DNA from 3 places in the Halopseudomonas sp. T1L2 genome. Region 3 is predicted to be linked to each of the others. Evidence: predicted binding sites of a transcription regulator. Region 3 holds the regulator's gene; each other region holds the start of a gene.

Region 1 (4,163 bases), 720 kb from region 3:
CGGTAGGTCAGTTCGATGTAGGTGGCCTGGTCCGGTGCGTTCTCCGGGGAAACAGTCCAACGCCACATGTCTTCCTCGTGCTCGGTCCAGGTATCTTCCAGCACGCCACCTTCATAGGAGATGTGCAGCAGGTTGGCATCCATCGAGTAGGGAGACTTCTTCTTGCCATGGCGCTCGATCGGAATGCCGTGTTTCTCGGCATAATCCATCAATTTTTCGCGGGACAGCAGATCCCATTCGCGCCAGGGAGCAATCACTTTCACGCCAGGCTTGAGCGCGTAGGCACCCAGCTCGAAACGAACCTGATCGTTGCCTTTGCCGGTAGCGCCGTGGGAGATGGCGTCACCACCGGTTTCGTTGGCAATTTCGATAAGCCGCTTGGCAATCAGCGGACGGGCGATAGAGGTACCCAGCAGGTACTCGCCTTCATAGACGGTGTTGGCACGGAACATCGGGAACACGAAGTCGCGGACAAACTCTTCACGCAGGTCGTCGATGTAGATTTCCTTTACGCCCATGGCCTGAGCCTTGGCGCGTGCAGGTTCCACTTCCTCACCCTGACCGAGGTCGGCGGTGAAGGTGACCACTTCGCAGTTGTAGGTTTCCTGCAGCCATTTGAGGATGACCGAGGTATCCAGACCGCCGGAATAGGCCAGGACGACTTTGTTGACTTCTGCCATTACATGCTCCCTTAAGCAAGACTGAACCGCCACCCCATAGGGAATGGGCGAAAGCGTCTATTCTAGCGCCAGAGCAGCAGGATTCACAGGGGAGAGGTCTTCGACTTTCGGGTCTTGTGCCGATTGAGCAAAGCAGATCCAAGGGCTGCGCGTCAGTCGTGCTGCAGCCGCACCATTACCCGCCGATTGGCTGCACGACCTTCGGCGGTGCGATTACTGGCAACCGGATAGCTGTCGCCGTGAAAACGCATTGTAAACAGGTTTTCGTCAACGCCCTGCTCGGTCAGGTAGTCCCGCACGGCAAGTGCGCGCTGGCGCGACAGTTCCCGGTTGTCCAGGCGGTTGCCCTGATTATCCGAGTGGCCGTCGAGAATGATACCACTGAGGCTTTCATCGGCATTTATGTACTGCAGGATGGCGTCGAGCCTGGTTTTGGCGTCGGCGCTCAGATTGCTGCCTCCGGCACCAAAGCTGATGATGCTCTGGGCTGCCTGCGACGCACTGATCGGCAGCAGGCCGCTGATGCACTGTTGAAAGTCCAGCCGCGCCTTTTGATAGCCCACACTGGAAACCACCACCCTGACTGGATCGCCCCCTACCTGGCTGCCACGCATGATGGTTGGCTGCAGGCCCGAGGCCAGTCCGGCGAGCATGCGGCCAGCCTGCTCATAGGGCGCCATCATGGTATAGGTACCCGCGCCTACCACAATTTGCCCGACCGGCTGGGCGGCCGTCCCCGGGCGCCAGGGGGGCGGATCGTTGAATACCTGGGCCGGGCCGGGGCGCATCGGGTTATCCCAGGCTTTCAATTCGAATTGCGGATGCTCTCCGGCACGCCGCACAAAGCTCGCCTCACCGTATCCTGCGACTGACTGAGTCAATCGGCAGGCAAACTGATCCCCTTCGACCTGCCATTGCACGTCTTCCATGCGGGTCTGAAAGGTCATTGCCTCGGCAGAAAACGCTAGCGCTGCCAGAACGACCAGAGGGATTCGTGTCACACGGTTCTCCGATTGCCGCCCCCTGAAAACCGGGGCGCCTGCTTCTATTGCCTGTGTCATCGGCGCGTGCGGGAAAAACTTTATCCTGCAAATCAAAAAAATGCCGGGCGTCACCTCAATCGGAATTCTGGCCCTGCACGGCGCACCCATAGCGACTGATCTGCCGGCTAACCTTGCGCACAGGCGCCCTCGGAGTGTCAAAGCCGGGTTGATTGGGTTAGCATTGCGCCATTGATCTGGACTGGAACCCCACGCATGACCGACCGCCTGACGCTAATTCGCCCGGACGACTGGCATATTCACCTGCGCGATGGCGCAGTACTGCAGCACACCGTACCGGATGCAGCTCGCGCCTTCGGCCGCGCCATCATCATGCCGAACCTGGTACCCCCGGTACGTGACGCTGAGGAAGCCGCCGGGTACCGCGAACGCATTTTGGCTGCACGCCCGGCCGGCTCCCGTTTTGAACCGCTAATGGTCCTGTACCTGACCGACAAAACCTCTCCGGAGATTGTGCGTCAGGCGCACGCCAGTGGCCTGGTGGTTGCCGCCAAGCTTTATCCGGCCGGTGCCACGACGAACTCGCAGTCTGGCGTTACCGCGCTGGAGAACATCTATCCGGCGCTGGAAGCAATGGCCGAGGTCGGCATGCTGCTGCTGGTACATGGTGAGGTCACCCATGCCGAGGTCGATATTTTTGACCGTGAGAAAGCCTTTATCGACCAGCAGCTTGTCAAACTGGTGGACCGCTTCCCGGCCCTGCGTGTGGTGTTCGAGCACATTACCACCGCTGATGCGGTGAGCTTTGTCAATCAGGCTCCAGCCAACGTTGGCGCAACCATTACTGCGCACCACCTGCTGTTTAACCGCAACCACATGCTGGTTGGCGGCATCCGTCCGCACCTGTTCTGCCTGCCGGTACTCAAGCGTCAGACTCACCAGCAGGCGCTGTGTGATGCAGTCGTATCCGGCTCCAGCAAATTCTTCCTCGGCACCGATTCGGCTCCCCATGCCCGCCATGCCAAGGAAGCCGCCTGTGGCTGTGCCGGATGCTATACCGCTCACGCGGCCATTGAGCTGTATGCAGAGGCCTTCGATGAACTCGGTGCCCTGGAGAAACTGGAAGGTTTTGCCAGCCTCCACGGCCCCGATTTTTACGGTCTGCCACGCAACACCGACACCATCACCCTAGAACGCGACAGCTGGACCGTGGCCGATCAATTGCCCTTCGGCGATCAATGTATTGTTCCACTGCGTGCCGGCGAACAGATTCGCTGGCGCCTGGTCTGACCTTCCACATCGACACAGCAAAGGATATTTCGTGAGCGAGTTCGACTTCGAAGGTGAAGAACAGGATGTCTTGCCAAGCGGCAAGGCCAAATCCCCTCTGGCCTATCGTTTCCGGGGCTTTCTCCCGGTGGTCATTGATGTTGAAACCGGCGGTTTCAATGCAGCGACCGATGCGCTTCTGGAAATCGCAGCCACCACCATCAACATGGATGAAGAAGGCATGGTCTACCCGGACCACACGACCTTCTTTCGTGTCGAGCCCTTCGAGGGTGCCAACATTGAACAGGCGGCACTGGAGTTTACCGGCATCAAGCTGGATCACCCGCTGCGCCAGGCGGTTAGCGAAGAGCATGCATTGACCGAGATTTTCAAGCACATCCGAAAGGCCGTTAAATCTGCCGGCTGCAAGCGAGCCGTTCTGGTTGGGCACAACGCTTTCTTCGATCTGGGCTTTCTCAACGCCGCAGTCGAGCGCACACAGATCAAGCGTAATCCGTTTCATCCGTTCTCCTGCTTCGATACTGCGACGCTGGGCGGCCTGGCTTACGGTCAGACAGTGCTGGCGAAAGCCTGCAGCGCTGCCGGTATCGACTTCGACGGCCGCGAGGCCCATTCGGCGCGTTATGACACCGAGAAGACAGCAGACCTGTTTTGCACCATTGTCAATCGCTGGCGCGAGATGGGTGGCTGGCCACCCGTAGAGTAATCCGCACGTAAAACCCGGCTTCAGGCCGGGTTCTCGTTTCCCCATCAGGGTTGCCCGACCGCGGCGCTGCGGTTAAGGTCCTAATGGATTTCAAATCATCCACTACACTGAACAGGTGAATGTGTTCGGCCCTGTTACAGGATCGGGCCTCGCACGCTGGCGGGCTGTTGTCTTGCAGTCGCCACAGACAATCAGAAAAAGGAGCTACATCACATGATGCGCAAATCGCTTGCCCTGCTGTTCTCAGCCACAATCGGATACGCTTCACTGGGTGCAACAACCGCGGCAGCCGAAACCTTTGTCACCATCGGTACCGGTGGTCAGACCGGTGTTTATTACGTCGTCGGTCAATCGGTCTGCCGCCTTCTCAACCGCAATTCAGCCGAACACGGCATTCGTTGCAACGCTCCCTCCAGCGGTGGTTCGGTCGCCAACGTCAACGCTATCCGTGGCGGCGAGATGAACATGGGCGTGGTGCAATCGGAC
Region 2 (4,163 bases), 1.4 Mb from region 3:
ACCAGGCCGAAGCCGCCGGCCAGCCCGCAGAGTGCGCCGATGCCGAACTGTTCAATCAGCAGCAGGGCGAAGGACCAGCTGAAGCTGGTCTGGCCGCTGGCAAGCATTTCGACCAGGGTAATGGTCAGGAAAATCGCCATCGGATCGTTGGAACCCGACTCGATCTCCAGCGTTGCGCCAACCCGTTGTTTCAGGTTCAGCCCCTTGCCCTGCAGCAGCGAGAACACCGCAGCGGCGTCGGTGGAGCCGACGATGGCACCAAGCAGCAGGCCCTGCAGCCAGTGCAGCTCCAGCAGCCAGGCGGTAAGCGCACCCGTCAGCGCGGCGCTGATCAGCACCCCGAGGCTGGCCAGGGACACGGCGGGCCACAGCCCCACCCGGAAGTTTTCCACCCGTGTGCGCATGCCGCCATCAAGCAGAATGATCGCCAATGCCAGGCTGCCGATCAGAAAGGCGGTGTTGGCATCCTCGAACTGAATACGGCCAATACCGTCCACCCCGGCCAGCATGCCGATGATCAGGAAGATCAGCAGTAGCGGGATGCCCAGACGCGACGACAGCGAACTGGCGAGCACGCTGAAGCAGAGCAGCACGGCACCGATCAGAAAGAGGGTGTTGATATAGTCCATGGGAGCAGCTCGGAGCGGGTGGATGGAACGCGTTCACTATATCGTTTATGGCCCGGAGCGGTAAAAAAATTGCTGTATAGTCAACGCATTGCAACGTAGGGAGAAAGCAGGATGGATGCGGCATTCTGGCATGAGCGCTGGCAGCGCGGGGAAATCGGGTTTCACAAGGCGTCAACCAATCCGCTGCTGCAGCGCTGGTGGCCGCAGCTCGGAGTCGATGCAGAGGCTCCGGTTTGGGTACCTTTATGCGGTAAATCGCTTGATCTGATCTGGTTGCGCAGCCAGGGGCACCCGGTTCGGGGCGTTGAGTTGGCGCGCAGCGCGTTGGAGAGTTTCTCCGACGAGCATGGGCTGGATTTGCAATGGCAAACGGAGGGGGAGTTTGAGGTAGCCGAGGGCGCCGGTTTTACGCTGTATTGCGGCGATGTCTTCGCACTCCGGCCCGAGCATCTGCAGGGAATCGGTGCAATTTATGATCGCGCCGCGCTGATCGCGCTGCCGCCGGAAATGCGTGCGCGTTACGTTGCCCATCAACGCGCACTGCTGCCCGCGGGCTGGCGTCTGCTGCTGGTGACCCTGGATTATCCGCAGGAGCAGCGCCCCGGGCCGCCTTTCAGCGTGTCCGATACCGAAGTACGGCAACTGTACGCGGGCTGCAGTATCGAGGTGCTCGAAGAGAAGGATGTATTGGCCGATCACGCCGTGTTTGCCAGCCAGGGCATGCGTTCGCTGACCGAGCGGGTGTATCTGATCGCCGACTAAGCCGTGTCGGGGCTGCTAGACTGCGGCACCGACTGTTCGCTGCGGAGCCCTCATGCTGGCCGCCCTTGCCTTACTCTATAAACTGTTGCCGCTCTATGTGACGGTTGGTCTTGGCTGGCTAGCCGGCCGCTATCTGGATGCCAGCGGCAGGCACATTGCGGGCATCATGATGTATATCGTGACGCCGTCGGTGGTGTTTTCCGGGGTGATGCACGCGCCGCTGTCTGCTGAAGTCATCCTGCTGCCGTTTCTGACCTTCGCGCTGTGCAGTCTGACCGGCTGGGCGCATTTGCAGATTGCCAAACGCTGGTTTCCAGGGGCCGGCGCCAACATGATTCCGCTTGCGGTCGGAACCGGTAATACCGGTTACTTCGGTATTCCGGTTGCGCTGTTGCTGTTCGGTGAGCAGGGGCTGGCGATTTATATCGTCTGCATGCTCGGCACCACCCTGTTCGAAAATTCCGTCGGGTTTTATCTGGCCGCGCGCGGGCGCTACGGCATTCGGGACTGTCTGCTCAAGGTAGTGCGGCTGCCGTCGTTATACGCCTTCTTTCTGGCGGTTGGCCTCAACAGTGCCGGCCTGCAGATTCCGGATGCATTCGAGCCGCTGTTCGATAACCTGCGCGGTGCCTACAGCGTATTCGGCATGATGATTATCGGTATGAGCATTCTGAGTTTCCGCGGTCTGGCCGGAGACTTGCGCTTTACCGGGCTGGCGCTGCTGGGCAAGTTCGTCAGTTGGCCGTTGCTGGCGCTGGCATTCTGCGCGCTGGATGCCCGTCTGTTTCAGGTCTACGACGTCGCCGTCTATCAGGCGATCATGCTGATCTCCATCACCCCCATTGCCGCCAATACGGTTGTCATAGCCACGCTGCTCGACACCCATCCCGCGCAGGTTGCCGGCACCGCGCTGCTCAGCACGCTTGTCGCGCTGCTGTACATTCCGCTGATGAGCGCCTGGCTGTTTACAGGTGCCAACTGAGACCAGTCTAAGACTTCTTTGTAAGCGCCCTGTTTTTTATGAGAAAAACAACTAAAAAGCACTCATGCTTTAGCGCTCATGGTCGATACTCATTTCAGGAAGCAAAAAATTGACGTGTGCGTGACGGCGCGCGTTGGCTGTTGTCGGTGTGATGTTTAATGATCCAAGCCGAGCCTGCCTCCAGGGCGTTATCGCGGACTCGTCCTTTCGAGTCCTGCCTGCCGTGCTGACAAGAGTGAAAAAGAGCCATGCTTAGTGTCTTCCGTGATTTGAGTTTCCGCTGGAAATTGACCCTTCCCATTCTGATTCTGGCCGCATTGTTCGTCCTCCTTGGACTGTCCGCATTCTGGGCTGTCTCCAAGGTTGAGTCGCGCCTGGTACGTCTCTCGACCGACCTGCTGCCGCGCAGCTCGGTGGTGCTCGAAGCCGATCGAGACATGTATCAGGCGTTGGCGGCCGAGCGGGCCATTATTGAAGGCGTGGTCTCAAGCGGGCTGGATGCAGAGCACACTGACAACATGCAGCAGGCCAGTGATCGCATTGCGCGTTACGCGGCTGCTACCAAAACGCCGGAAGGGCGTGCGCTGGCGGATGAATTCGCCAGGGCGTTTGCTGTCTGGAAAGCCACCTCAATCGAGAACGTCCGGCTGGCACGTTCCGGCGACGCAGCCAGGGCGAGTGATAGCAGCTACGGTCAGGGTTATGAGCAGTTTTCGCGGGCGCGTGAGCTGATCAACAAGATGACCGAGCTGATCAACCAGCAGGCTGAAGCGGAAGCGGCTGAAGCTGAAGCGGATGTCGCTGCAAGCCATGCTCGGGTGACGGTGGTGCTGGCCATCGGTGCAGTTGTATGCTTTCTGATGATCGTATTTTTCCCCGGCCTGATTACCAACCCGTTGCGTGAGCTGCTGCAGCGCATTCGCGACATTGCAGACGGCGAGGGCGACCTGACCCGCCGTGTGGTGGTGCACTCCAACGACGAGTTGGGCCAGCTGAGCAAGGCATTCAACGCCTTTCTGGAGCAATTGCAGGGACTGATTCGCGACGTTGCCGAATCTACCTTGCAGGTCGCCTCGGCCGCAGAGCAGATGAGTGCAATTGCCGAGGGGCAGGAGAAACTGGTCAACGAGCAGTACATGGCGGTAGATCAGGTCAGTACCGCAGCGACGGAAATGAGCGCTGCCATCCACGAGGTTGCCGACAACGCGCATAGTACTGCTGATGCCGCCCGTGAGGCAGACCGTCAGGGGCACTCTGCGTCCGATGTGGTGTCAGCCACCATGAACGATCTGCGACGCCTGGCCGCCGATGTTGAAGAGGCTGCTGGTGTGATCAACAATCTGGAGCAGGACACCGACAAGATTGGCGGCGTGCTCAGTGTGATCGAGGGTATTGCCGAGCAGACCAACCTGCTGGCGCTCAACGCAGCCATCGAGGCCGCCCGCGCCGGAGAGCAGGGCCGCGGCTTTGCGGTGGTGGCCGACGAGGTCCGTGCACTGGCGGCGCGTACCCAGGACTCCACCCGTGATATCCAGCAAATGATCCAGAAGCTGCAGAGCGGCACCGGACAGGCTGTTGCCGTCATGCAGCGTGGTGCCCAGCTCGCAGCACAGAGCGTCGAGAAGGCCGGTACCACCGAATCTTCGCTGAACGAGACTTCCGCCTCCGTCATGCGCATCAACGACATGGCGGCGCAGATCGCCGCTGCGTGCGAGGAGCAGAGTCAGACCACCGAAGATATCGCCCGCAACATCAGTGGCATTCGTGATCTGTCCAACCAGTCTGCGCAG
Region 3 (4,163 bases):
CAGCAGGATCTCAATGACGTGCTGGCCGATTTCGCCGGCAAGCGCCTGGTTCTGATTGATACTGCCGGCCTGCAGGCCAACGATCCCTACCTGCGCGGCCAGCTCGACACCCTGGCCAGTCAGGGGCGTCGGGTACGCAATCTGCTGGTGCTGCCGGCGACCAGCCAGCACCGGGTGATGAAAGCGGCCTACCATACTTACAAGGCGTGCGGTCTGTCGGGCTGCATTCTGACGAAAGTGGACGAGGCCGCAACGCTCGGTGAATCGCTGGGGCTGGCGATGGAGCAGGGTTTGCCGGTAGCCTATCTGGCAGATGGCCAGCGCATTCCCGACGATATCAGCCGCGCCGTCGGGCATCAGCTGGTGAGTCGTGCAGTTAGTATGGCAGGTAATGATGCGCCGGCAGATCAGACCATGGCCGACGTATTTGCCGGTATGATGAACAGCCAGCGGGCCAGTTAAGCAATTTCACAGGATTAAGGTAATCAGCGCAGATGGGCAGCAAACATCCGGTTCAGGTAATCGCGGTCACCGGGGGCAAGGGTGGCATCGGCAAGACCAACGTGTCGGTGAATCTCAGCCTTGCTCTGGCGGAGATGGGACGGCGCGTTGTGCTGCTCGACGCTGACCTTGGTCTCGCCAACGTTGACGTGCTGCTGGGGCTCAAGCCAAAGGCAACGCTGGCCGACGTGCTGGAGGGCAAGTGCGATCTGCGCGACGTTCTGGTCACCGGCCCCGGCGGTGTTCGTATTGTGCCGGCCGCCTCGGGTGCCGCCAACATGGTGAGCCTCAACCATCAGCAGCATGCCGGCCTGATTCAGGCGTTCAGCGAGATCGGTGACAATATCGACGTGCTGATCGTCGATACGGCGGCCGGCATTGGTGATTCGGTAGTCAGCTTTGTGCGGGCGGCGCAGGAGGTGCTCGTCGTGGTATGTGACGAGCCAACGTCGATTACCGATGCCTACGCCCTGATCAAGCTGCTCAACCGTGATTACGGGATGACCCGATTCCGCGTGCTGGCGAATATGGTCGGCACGCCGCAGGAGGGCCGCATGGTGTTTGCTAAGCTCGCCAAGGTGACGGATCGATTTCTTGACGTTGCACTTCAGTATGTCGGAGCCGTTCCGTTTGATGAGGCGGTGCGCAAGTCAGTGCAAAAGCAGCGCGCGGTGTTTGAAGCCTTTCCGCGCAGCAAGGCCTCGCTGGCAATTCGCGCCATTGCACAAAAAGTTGATGCCTGGCCGCTGCCGGCCAACCCGCGAGGACACCTGGAGTTCTTCGTCGAACGTCTGGTGCAACCGACAGGGTCTGGCCTATGACAGCACAGGCTGGCGGATTGAGCATGTATACACGAGCACAGAGTTCTCGCGGTGAGCAGGATCGACTCGTCGAGCAGTATGCGCCGCTGGTAAAGCGAATTGCCTACCACCTGCTGGGGCGGCTGCCGTCCAGTGTGCAGGTGGAGGATCTAATGCAAGCCGGTATGATCGGGCTGCTGGAAGCCTCCCGCAAATTCGACTTCGGCAAGGGCGCCAGTTTCGAAACCTATGCCGGCATCCGCATTCGCGGTGCGATGCTGGACGAGGTGCGCAAGGGCGACTGGGCGCCACGCTCGGTACACCGCAATACGCGGATGGTCAGTGATGCGATGCGCGCGGTCGAGGCGCGGCTCGGGCGTGACGCCAAGGATCACGAAGTTGCCGCCGAGCTGGAGATGAGCCTGGAAGAGTACTATACGATTCTCAGTGATACCGCCGGCAGCAAGTTGTTCAGCTTTGATGATCTGCTTGAGTCGGGTGCGCCGGCAGATGTGCAGGGCGGCGAGGAACCGGCGTCCGGGCTGCAGGATGAGCGTTTCAGAGCGGCTTTGATCGAGGCAATCGACACGTTGCCCGAGCGCGAGCGACTGCTGCTGTCGCTTTATTATGATGAGGAGCTTAACCTCAAGGAGATCGGCGCCGTGCTGGGTGTCAGTGAATCCAGGGTCAGTCAGTTGCACAGTCAATGTGCTGCTAGGTTGCGCTCGAAGCTGATGAGCTGGCGAAATGATTGATTTTGTCGTCAACATCCGGACAATGCTCGGATTGCTCGACAGGTAGTGGCTTCGGGCCGGACGTCCAGGTGGCGTTTTCGAGGGTGCATCCGATCAGCCTGCTGGCTTCCAGCTGATTGATCAGAGCTTCTTTTATGGCTTGATTGGTTATTTGCGATGGGTTTTTGGGGTGCAGGCCTGCACATTCCCTGGTTTGTACGGAGGTCGACTTGGACAAGAATATGAAAATTCTCATCGTTGATGATTTTTCGACGATGAGGCGCATCATCAAGAACCTGTTGCGCGACCTTGGGTTTACCAACACAGCCGAAGCCGATGACGGCAACACCGCGTTGCCGATGCTGCAGAGCGGCAGTTTCGATTTTCTGGTGACTGACTGGAACATGCCCGGCATGAGCGGCATTGACCTGTTACGCGCTGTGCGGGCCGACGAGCGGCTCAAGCACCTGCCGGTGCTGATGGTAACGGCCGAGGCCAAGCGAGATCAGATCATTGAAGCCGCGCAGGCGGGCGTCAATGGCTATGTGGTCAAGCCGTTTACGGCTCAGGCCTTGAAAGAAAAGATCGAAAAAATCTTTGAGCGAGTTCAGGCTAAATAATAATCAACCGGGGTACAGGTTATGGCTTTGAGTAAGGATCCCGGCCAGGCGACCGCTCAGGAATTCGAGCATTCGCTGAAGGACAATGCGCACCAGCTGGTTGGTCACCTTGAGAGCGGCAACTTCGGTGAAGCGTTGCTGGTCATTCATGCCATCAATCAGGCACGCGACCGTGGTCTTTATCACGAAGTGGGGCAGCTCACCCGCGCGTTGCACAATGCCATCGTCAATTTTCAGATCGACACGACCCACGCGCTGGGTGGTGACAACGATACTTCCAAGATATCCGATGCCTCTGACCGGCTGGACTATGTGGTTCAGCTGACCGACAAGGCGGCCAACCGGACCATGGATCTGGTCGAGGCCAGCGTCCCCAAGGTCGCTGATCTGGGGCAGCAGGCGAACGCCCTCAAGGCAGACTGGCAGCGGCTGCAGCGCCGGGAGATGGCGGCGGACGAGTTTCGCGACCTCTACCGCCGGGTAGGCGAGTTCCTTGAGCAGACCGAATCGACCAGCAAGGATCTGTCCACCAATCTGAACGATATTCTGCTGGCTCAGGACTATCAGGATCTGACCGGCCAGGTGATCAAGCGTGTGACTACGCTTGTGCATGATGTCGAAGAGAGCCTGGTCAACCTGGTCCGAATGGCGGGACAGGTCGACCGCATTACCGGCATCAATCATGGTGAATCTCCCGGGGACGGAAAAAAATCCTCCTCCAGGGGTGAAGGTCCGCAAATTCATGCCGATAAAAGGGAAGACGTTGTTTCCGGTCAGGATGAGGTTGATGACCTCCTTTCCAGCCTGGGATTCTGATGTCAGCTGTAACTGCCGCACGCTGAGCGCGCGGCCGGTCTGACTGCTCAAGGTCGCTGCCTGGCAGCAACGTTGAGTGACTGCGCAGCGCCGAGATGGAAATTCAAGGCGGCATTGCGTGGCCTTCCGATAACACGCCCGAGGGGAGTGGGTGCATGAGTTTCGATGCGGATGAAGAGATTCTCCAGGACTTTCTGGTCGAGGCCGGCGAGATTCTCGAGCAGTTGTCCGAACAGTTGGTCGAGCTGGAAAACCGGCCCGACGACATGGATCTGCTTAACGCTATCTTCCGCGGCTTTCACACCGTAAAGGGCGGGGCCGGCTTTCTCCAGCTGGATGCCCTTGTTGCCTGCTGCCATATCGCCGAGAACGTATTCGATATTCTGCGCAAGGGCGAACGTACCGTCACGCCCGAGTTGATGGACGTCGTTCTTCAGGCTCTGGACACGGTCAATGGCATGTTTGCCCAGGTGCGAGAGAGCGAGGAGCCGACTCCTGCTGCGCCTGCTCTGCTGGATGCGTTGGCCGCCCTGGCTCAGCCCGCATCGGCGGATGAGGCAACAAGCGAGCCGCCTGCTGCAGAAGCGCCTGAGCCGGAGCCCGAGGCTGGTCCGGCTGACGCTGCGGCACCTGCCGCTGCCGAGGGTGACATCACCGACGATGAATTCGAGCAGTTGCTTGACGCCCTGCAT

The links. The regulator FliA, encoded in region 3, starts transcription of late flagellar genes. The targets are predictions, from matches to a motif close to CTAAAGTTTNNNNNNNNNNNGCCGNTAA.
Region 1: the regulator FliA is predicted to act here: its motif matches at 1,738-1,765, upstream of ACZ5WQ_RS04670 (flagellar protein MotY).
Region 2: the regulator FliA is predicted to act here: its motif matches at 2,435-2,462, upstream of ACZ5WQ_RS01510 (methyl-accepting chemotaxis protein).

What each region holds. Positions count from the first base shown of each region.
Region 1 covers NZ_AP040865.1:994,665-998,827, reverse strand. The annotation lists gene ACZ5WQ_RS04675 (argininosuccinate synthase) at 1-680, opposite strand, end outside; gene ACZ5WQ_RS04670 (flagellar protein MotY) at 833-1,681, opposite strand; gene pyrC (dihydroorotase) at 1,937-2,971, shown strand; gene rnt (ribonuclease T) at 3,042-3,677, shown strand; gene ACZ5WQ_RS04655 (TAXI family TRAP transporter solute-binding subunit) at 3,891-4,163, shown strand, end outside.
Region 2 covers NZ_AP040865.1:307,973-312,135, forward strand. The annotation lists gene ACZ5WQ_RS01495 (potassium/proton antiporter) at 1-629, opposite strand, end outside; gene ACZ5WQ_RS01500 (thiopurine S-methyltransferase) at 741-1,391, shown strand; gene ACZ5WQ_RS01505 (AEC family transporter) at 1,444-2,373, shown strand; gene ACZ5WQ_RS01510 (methyl-accepting chemotaxis protein) at 2,622-4,163, shown strand, end outside.
Region 3 covers NZ_AP040865.1:1,716,675-1,720,837, reverse strand. The annotation lists gene flhF (flagellar biosynthesis protein FlhF) at 1-462, shown strand, start outside; gene fleN (flagellar synthesis regulator FleN) at 495-1,322, shown strand; gene ACZ5WQ_RS07965 (RNA polymerase sigma factor FliA) at 1,319-2,056, shown strand; gene ACZ5WQ_RS07960 (chemotaxis response regulator CheY) at 2,278-2,655, shown strand; gene ACZ5WQ_RS07955 (protein phosphatase CheZ) at 2,677-3,471, shown strand; gene ACZ5WQ_RS07950 (chemotaxis protein CheA) at 3,627-4,163, shown strand, end outside.